2 regions of the Exiguobacterium sp. KKBO11 genome follow, and region 2 is predicted to be linked to the other one. Evidence: predicted binding sites of a transcription regulator. Region 2 holds the regulator's gene; the other holds the start of a gene.

Region 1 (3,419 bases), on a different contig from region 2:
GCTGATTGAGGCAACCCGTGCCGGAGAAGCCGGTCGCGGCTTCACGGTCGTCGCTAAGGAGGTCGAAAAACTAGCGATCGATATCCGAACGAGTACGGACCATATCGGGCAGGTCAATCAGATGTGGACGACAGGACTCGATCAAGTCGAACAAGCGCTCTCGCAGATGACGGAACGGTTTCTCTCGACGTCACAACAGCTTGAGACGGCAACGGAGCATTTAAAACAGATGCTAACCGAAGCGACGACGATTGAGACGACACTGGGTACCGTGGAACACCAACGACAGATCGTCGCAGATGTTCAGTCGAACATGCAGGAACATCTACAGTCGGTTCAACAGTTGATGTCAGAGCTCTCATCCTACAGCCAGGTGCTCGGGGAACAGATGCAGCACCACGTCATTCAGCAAACAGAATTGAAGACACATAGTGCTGTACTCGAGTCGCGGATCAGTTCGTTGCAACAAACTATAAAAAATTAATTTTTTACATTTTTCCTAGTATTAATCTTTAAATTACAATATTTACTTATCATTTAATATGAAATAAAATGTTTTTTGGTAGGTAATTTTATATTTAAGGGGTTAATGAATCAATGGAAGAAAAGAAAAAGAAAAAAGGCGGCTGTTGTGGCTGTGGTTGTCTCATCTTCATTATTTTAATTTTCTTAGGCGCTTGTGGCGCTATTTTTGGAGAAGATGACTCTGACGATAAAGACAATAATACAAAGAGTCATCAATCTACTAAAGACTTGGACTCTGATGATCATAAAAATAACACTGAAGAAAAAAATGATGCTAAAGCTAAGGCAGAAGCTGACGCTAAAGCTAAGGCAGAAGCTGACACTAAAGCCAAGGCAGAAGCTGACGCTAAAGCTAAGGCAGAAGCTGACGCTAAAGCTAAGGCAGAAGCTGACACTAAAGCTAAGGCAGAAGCTGACGCTAAAGCTAAGGCAGAAGCTGACACTAAAGCTAAGGCAGAAGCTGACGCTAAAGCTAAGGCAGAAGCTGACACTAAAGCTAAGACTTGCTTAAATATTCGGGGTAATATCTCTAGTTCAGGTGAGAAAATATATCACCTTCCTAATCAAAGGTTTTATAGTAAAACGGACCCTGAAAAAGTTTTTTGTACAGAAGGTGCAGCTGTAAGTGCTGGATATCGCAAATCAAAAATCTAACTAAAAGTACCGGATATCTCATTTGATATCCGGTACTTTTAGTTAGCTAATAAATTTCGCTTCCTTCTTATCGATGATGTTGCGAATCCGGTTCTCCGTCACCTGATACTGCTCTGCCAATTGACGGGTTGTTTTCCCTTTTTCGTACTGCGCGCGAATCGTTCGAATCTGAAAAGGTGACAGCGTCACATGTTGACCTAACAAGAGATCAAACTCACCAAGTAGTTCAGTATACTGCTGATCGATCGAAGGCAGAACCTCTAAGTTCGACAACTGATCGTCAGCCCGTTTGCCGTTGCGCCGGACGAGTCGCGCTTCCATGACATCTGTCGTCAGAAAGGCTTGTGCGACAAGCAATCCGACCTGCACCCGCTCTCCTCGACCACGTTGGTAGAGCGTGACTTTGCGGTATCCTTCCCGATTGAGCCGTGGACGGAGCAAGACACCTTTTCGTCGTTGCTGGACACCGCGACATGTCACGATCGTCCGGTCGAGCGACCTTACGCGACCAAGTGATGAGACTTCATATATACCTACATAGCCGATGACGGCTTTCCATTGTTCTTGCATGGTTGTCCTCCTTCAGACAAGGACACGACGGGACTTCATACTTGAATTATACCAAATTACGAACAAACGTTCTAGTGATGTCACTCGTCGGAATATGCTATTCTTAGCAGAAAAAGGAAATGAGGTTCGTCTATGAAATTTGTCTTGTTACTTGGTCCGCAAGCGGTCGGAAAGATGACGATCGGTCAGGAAATCGAACGGTTGACGGAGATGAAAGTTTTCCATAACCACCAGACAATCGATCTGTTATTGCCTTATTTTGATTTCTCTGAACCTGCACACCATCGCCTAAAAGATACGATCCGGCGCGAGATGTTCAAGGAAATGGCGAACAGCTCGCTCGAAGGTGTCCTGTTTACGTTCCTCTGTCTATTCGGCGTCGAAGGCGGTGGTCTTGAGTTCATCGAAGAGACAGTTGAGTTATTCGAACAAGCAGGTGCTGACGTCTATATCGTTGAACTGGATGCGCCGGTCGCAACTCGCCTGCACCGAAACACGACTGAAAACCGATTGACGCACAAAGTAACGAAGCGTGACCTCGCTGCTTCTGAACAAGACTTACGCGAAACGGCGGACGGTTACCGAACACGTTCATTGCCAGGCGAATTGCCGGACGTCAACTACCTCTTCCTCGATACGGAACCGTTAAGCGCACGTGAAAGTGCGGAAGCGATTTGCGACCATTTCAACTGGTCCAAAACAACGGTCTAATCACAAACAAGCCCCGTCCTGCTCAGCAGGCGGGGCTTTTTTAATGATAGAGTTTGCGTTCATATCGATTCGCCTGCAACTGGAATCCGTTCCGACGCCAGACCGCCGCACTGCCCGCTTCGCCGTAAATACGCGTCAGTAATAACGTCCGTGCGAGATACGACAAAATCGACGTCAACGCTTCTGTGATGTACCCGCGCTGATCATCCTCATCAGTCGTCGTATAACGTAAGTTTCCGGTCGATGCATTCCATGTGAAGGTAATCGTCCCGACAATCGTTTTCTCACGCAACGCATGCAGCGTCCACTTGCAACCCGATTCTTCATCCGTTGCTTCGACAAACAATCGTGACGTCGTAAAATCCGTATGTCGTCCTTGCATTCAGCTCTCCTCCTCGACCTCAAACGTTGCTGTCGCGTAAACCTCTCCGTTAATTAAAATCGTTAATGTATGTGTACCAGGATAATGGACACGCGTCGTCATGTTCCGAAACGATTGGCGTCGTTCAACTTGTAAGACACCTTTAACTTCCCGCTCCCGCAGTTGAAACACCTTCCGACTCGTTCCACGTTGTTTGACGTAATCGATCGCGTATTCAAGACGCAGACGTTGCTCGACGGAACTGTTTACTTGAAACGAAAACTGTAACTCTTGACCAATAGTCACTGGTGAGACGACCAAGTCCGTAACCGCAACCTCGCCTTGCGTAACGTGTCCGAACAACTGCAACACGTCTGGGTTTCCGCGCTTCAGTAACGTCCGGGAGGCGTGACGCAAAATCCAGTCCGTGTTCGGATCTGTTCCTAAGTGACGTCCAATTCGTTCGATCAAGTATTCCGGATGCGTTTTTGAAATATCATTCAAGTGATTGGCGACACTTTTTCGGACGTAAAGTGACGGATCCTGTAATAAGGCGTCAAGGATCGGTAACGCTGGACGCGGATCAGCAATCAGACGC
Region 2 (3,419 bases):
TGATCTTAGTAGATCAATTGATAGATGAACACGGCAATCGCTCCACCGATGATCGGACCGACGACAGGAATCCATGAATAGCCCCAGTCAGATGAACCTTTATTCGGAATCGGTAGGATAGCGTGCGCGATACGCGGTCCAAGGTCACGAGCCGGGTTGATGGCATACCCTGTTGTACCACCGAGCGAGAGACCGATGACGACGACGAGTAAACCGACGATGAGTGGTTTTAAGCCATCTCCGAACGTTGTTAAACCGAGTGCCAAGATACCGAAGACGAGAACAAATGTCCCGATGATCTCAGAAATCAAGTTCGACGGCGTATGACGAATCGCTGGACCTGTTGCGAATACACCGAGTTTTGCAGCTTGATCATCAGTCGCTTCAAAATGTTTCATGTAATGAAGCCAAACGAGAATGGCGCCGATGAAAGCTCCGACAAGTTGTCCGGCAATGTAGATCGGAACGTCTGCCCACGGTAGGTCAGAGTTCAAAGCAAGTGCGATCGTCAATGCGGGGTTCAAGTGTGCTCCACTTTCAGCAGCGACGAATGCTGCTGTCATGACGGCAAGACCCCAAGCGAACGTGATGACGATCCATCCGCTGTTTTCCGATTTCGTCTTTTTCAAGACGACACCGGCGACGACTCCATCCCCGAGCAGGATGAGGATCATCGTACCGATCATTTCCAATACAAAGTTATTCATGCAAAAACCCTCCCTTTGGATTAAAGCAGATAATGGCCTTTCTACTTTAAATTACTCCGAATTGAGAACGTTTTCAATACATATAATTGAAATATAGGAATGGAAATTTTTTATTTTGATGTTTAAAGATACGAAAAAGTGGATAAGAAAACACCTCTTCCTGCCTGCGAGCAAGCAAAAGAGGTGTTACCGACGACGTTTTTTTCTTTTTTTAGGTCGAAACCAACTGCTGGAATAATCTAGTAGGATATGAATCGTACTTGCCACCATGATACCGACGACGAATGCAGGCAAGGAAGCGAACCACGAATCAATCGTAGCAGAATCAAGAACCTGAAAATATAGACTTAAAAATAGTAGCGGAATCAGAATCGCAGCACTATAAAGAAGCCGGATAATGTCTCCGATGATCAGTCCATGTGACCAGATCGAGCGATGGGGCATGATTTTGACGTACGGCATCCAAAGGACTCGAAATGGTCCAAAGCGATAATACGGTTCTGACTTTAAATCGAGGTCGGGTGACAACCAAAGGGTACCGACAGCGATACCGATGGCGGTTGGTAACCAATCGGTTTGTTGCGTTGCGACCGAATACGCAACGTAACCCGTCAGTGCGACGGTATTGACGGTATCATGTACATTTCCTGAAGGCATGAAAAAAGACCAGTCGTAACTGGTCCCTCCGTCAATGAATCGTCCGATACACGCCGATTACCTTACCAAGAATGGAGACATTATCGAAATACATCGGATCCATCGAGTCATTTTCTGGTTGTAGACGTACCTGTTGATCTTCTAAGAAGAACCGTTTCACCGTCGCTTCGCTATCTTCGGTCATAGCTACGACGATTTCTCCGTTTTCTGCTGTGTTTTGTTGGCGCACGATGACACGATCGCCGTCAAGAATACCTGCGTTAATCATCGATTCACCATCGATCGTCAACATGAAGACCGTCTCATTTCCTACATAATGTGCAGGGAGCGGGAACTGTTCTTCGATGTTTTCAATCGCTGTAATCGGAAGACCCGCTGTGACTTTCCCGATGACGGGAACATGGACGATGGCTTCCGTGATTTCTTCAGGCTTATCAAGCAATATCTCAATCGCACGTGGTTTCGTCGGGTCACGGCGAATCATTCCCCGTTTCTCGAGTCGATCCAAATGACCGTGTACCGTCGAGCTAGACGCGAGTCCGACTGCTTCTCCGATTTCACGAACTGATGGTGGATACCCCTTCAGTTTCACTTCAGAGACGATGTAGTCGAGAATCTCTTGTTGGCGCTTAGACATTTTCCGCATACGAATTGCCACCTCTTTCTGGATTGAAGTTTGAAATGTAAGAATATATGTTTCTAGATTCACTATAACATAGAACAAATGAGCGTACAAACAATTGTTCGACATTTTGTGTTGACCGAACACGGGTTCTGTGTTTATTATGAGTTATGCGAACAATTGTTCCGCGAACATTTATTCTAACTCATTCATTTCATATTTGGAGGGATTCATGATGATTCATACGATTCGTACTCATGCTTTTTCAATTCTCTTCTATGCATTAAGTATTGCCTTCGTGATCTTTTTACTCACACCACGCCCGGATGAAAAAGTGGCGCAACTGATGACAGCTTCCGTTACGGTCGATGAGAACGCTACAGTCGAACAAATCGCTGAAGTCTACAATGATGGTTCGATGTCAGATGAAGAGTACGTCAATTGGTTGATTAAAAATAATGATGTTGAAACAAAACACGTCATCTCAAAAAGCAAAATCGTTGTACCAATCGCACAACAATGACAAAATGGAAAAGTTGTGAAAGAACGAACAGGGATGTGAGGTACGATGAAGGTCGTGATTTATTGTCGGGTGTCGACCGAAAAAGAAGCACAAGATAGTTCGATTGAACGCCAACGGCTGGAGCTTTCGAAGGTCGCGTCTCAAAAGGGTTTTGATGTCGTGGATGTCGTCTCTGAAAAAGAGAGTGGATATGACGTCGATCGGGAAGGGATGCTGACGGTTCTTGATCATGTAACACGTGATGCGGTAGATGCGGTCCTCGTGACAGATGACACACGGATTGGTCGAGGGAATGCGAAAATCGCTATTTTGCACACGTTTAAGAAGCACGGTGTTCGGTTGATGACACTTGATTCTGATGGAGAATACCAGCTTGCGGATGCAGAAGCGATGGTCCTTGAGATCGTCTCACTAGTGGAAGAATATCAACGGAAACTGCATAACGCAAAAATCGCGCGCGGCATGCGGCGAGCTGTCGAACAAGGCTTTCGCCCGGAACGAAATCTGAATCGCCAAGGAGAGAACGCTGGGCGTAGTCGAAAGGACGTACCGATCGAAGAAATCGTACGTCTCCGTGAACTCGGACTGACGTTTTCAGATATCGCCATTACGCTTCGCGGGATGGGACATGATATTTCAAAGGCAACGGTCAATCGTCGATATCTTGAATACCGCGAACTGACACCTAGCCCGGAATGAGAAGCAAGTAACCCGTCGACTGACGCGGTTAACTTGCTTTTTTTAGTAAGCTCTTTTACAGTAAGAATACAATTGAACTACTCAAGTTTGAGTCATAGAGAAAGAGGGATTCCATGTTATCACAAGAACAATTAGATCGAATCAATGCATTAGCGAATAAATCAAAAGTCGAGCCGTTATCAGAAGCAGAAACAGCTGAGCAAAAAGAGCT

What was found. The regulator LexA, encoded in region 2, represses DNA repair genes until DNA is damaged. The targets are predictions, from matches to a motif close to CGAACATATGTTCG.
Region 1: a site for LexA is predicted at 1,809-1,822, ahead of AYO36_RS11935 (NUMOD4 domain-containing protein). Genes of this name have one in related genera too.

Annotation. Positions count from the first base shown of each region.
Region 1 is NZ_LUCU01000033.1:174,692-178,110, reverse strand. It holds gene AYO36_RS11945 (methyl-accepting chemotaxis protein) at 1-484, shown strand, start outside; gene AYO36_RS16925 (sunset domain-containing protein) at 598-1,179, shown strand; gene AYO36_RS11935 (NUMOD4 domain-containing protein) at 1,222-1,749, opposite strand; gene AYO36_RS11930 (AAA family ATPase) at 1,882-2,460, shown strand; gene AYO36_RS11925 (GNAT family N-acetyltransferase) at 2,501-2,842, opposite strand; gene AYO36_RS11920 (DNA alkylation repair protein) at 2,843-3,419, opposite strand, start outside.
Region 2 is NZ_LUCU01000022.1:337,945-341,363, reverse strand. It holds gene AYO36_RS08795 (MIP/aquaporin family protein) at 6-707, opposite strand; gene AYO36_RS08790 (metal-binding protein) at 894-1,364, opposite strand; gene lexA (transcriptional repressor LexA) at 1,396-2,010, opposite strand; gene yneA (cell division suppressor protein YneA) at 2,222-2,509, shown strand; gene AYO36_RS08775 (YneB family resolvase-like protein) at 2,555-3,208, shown strand; gene AYO36_RS08770 (DUF896 domain-containing protein) at 3,322-3,419, shown strand, end outside.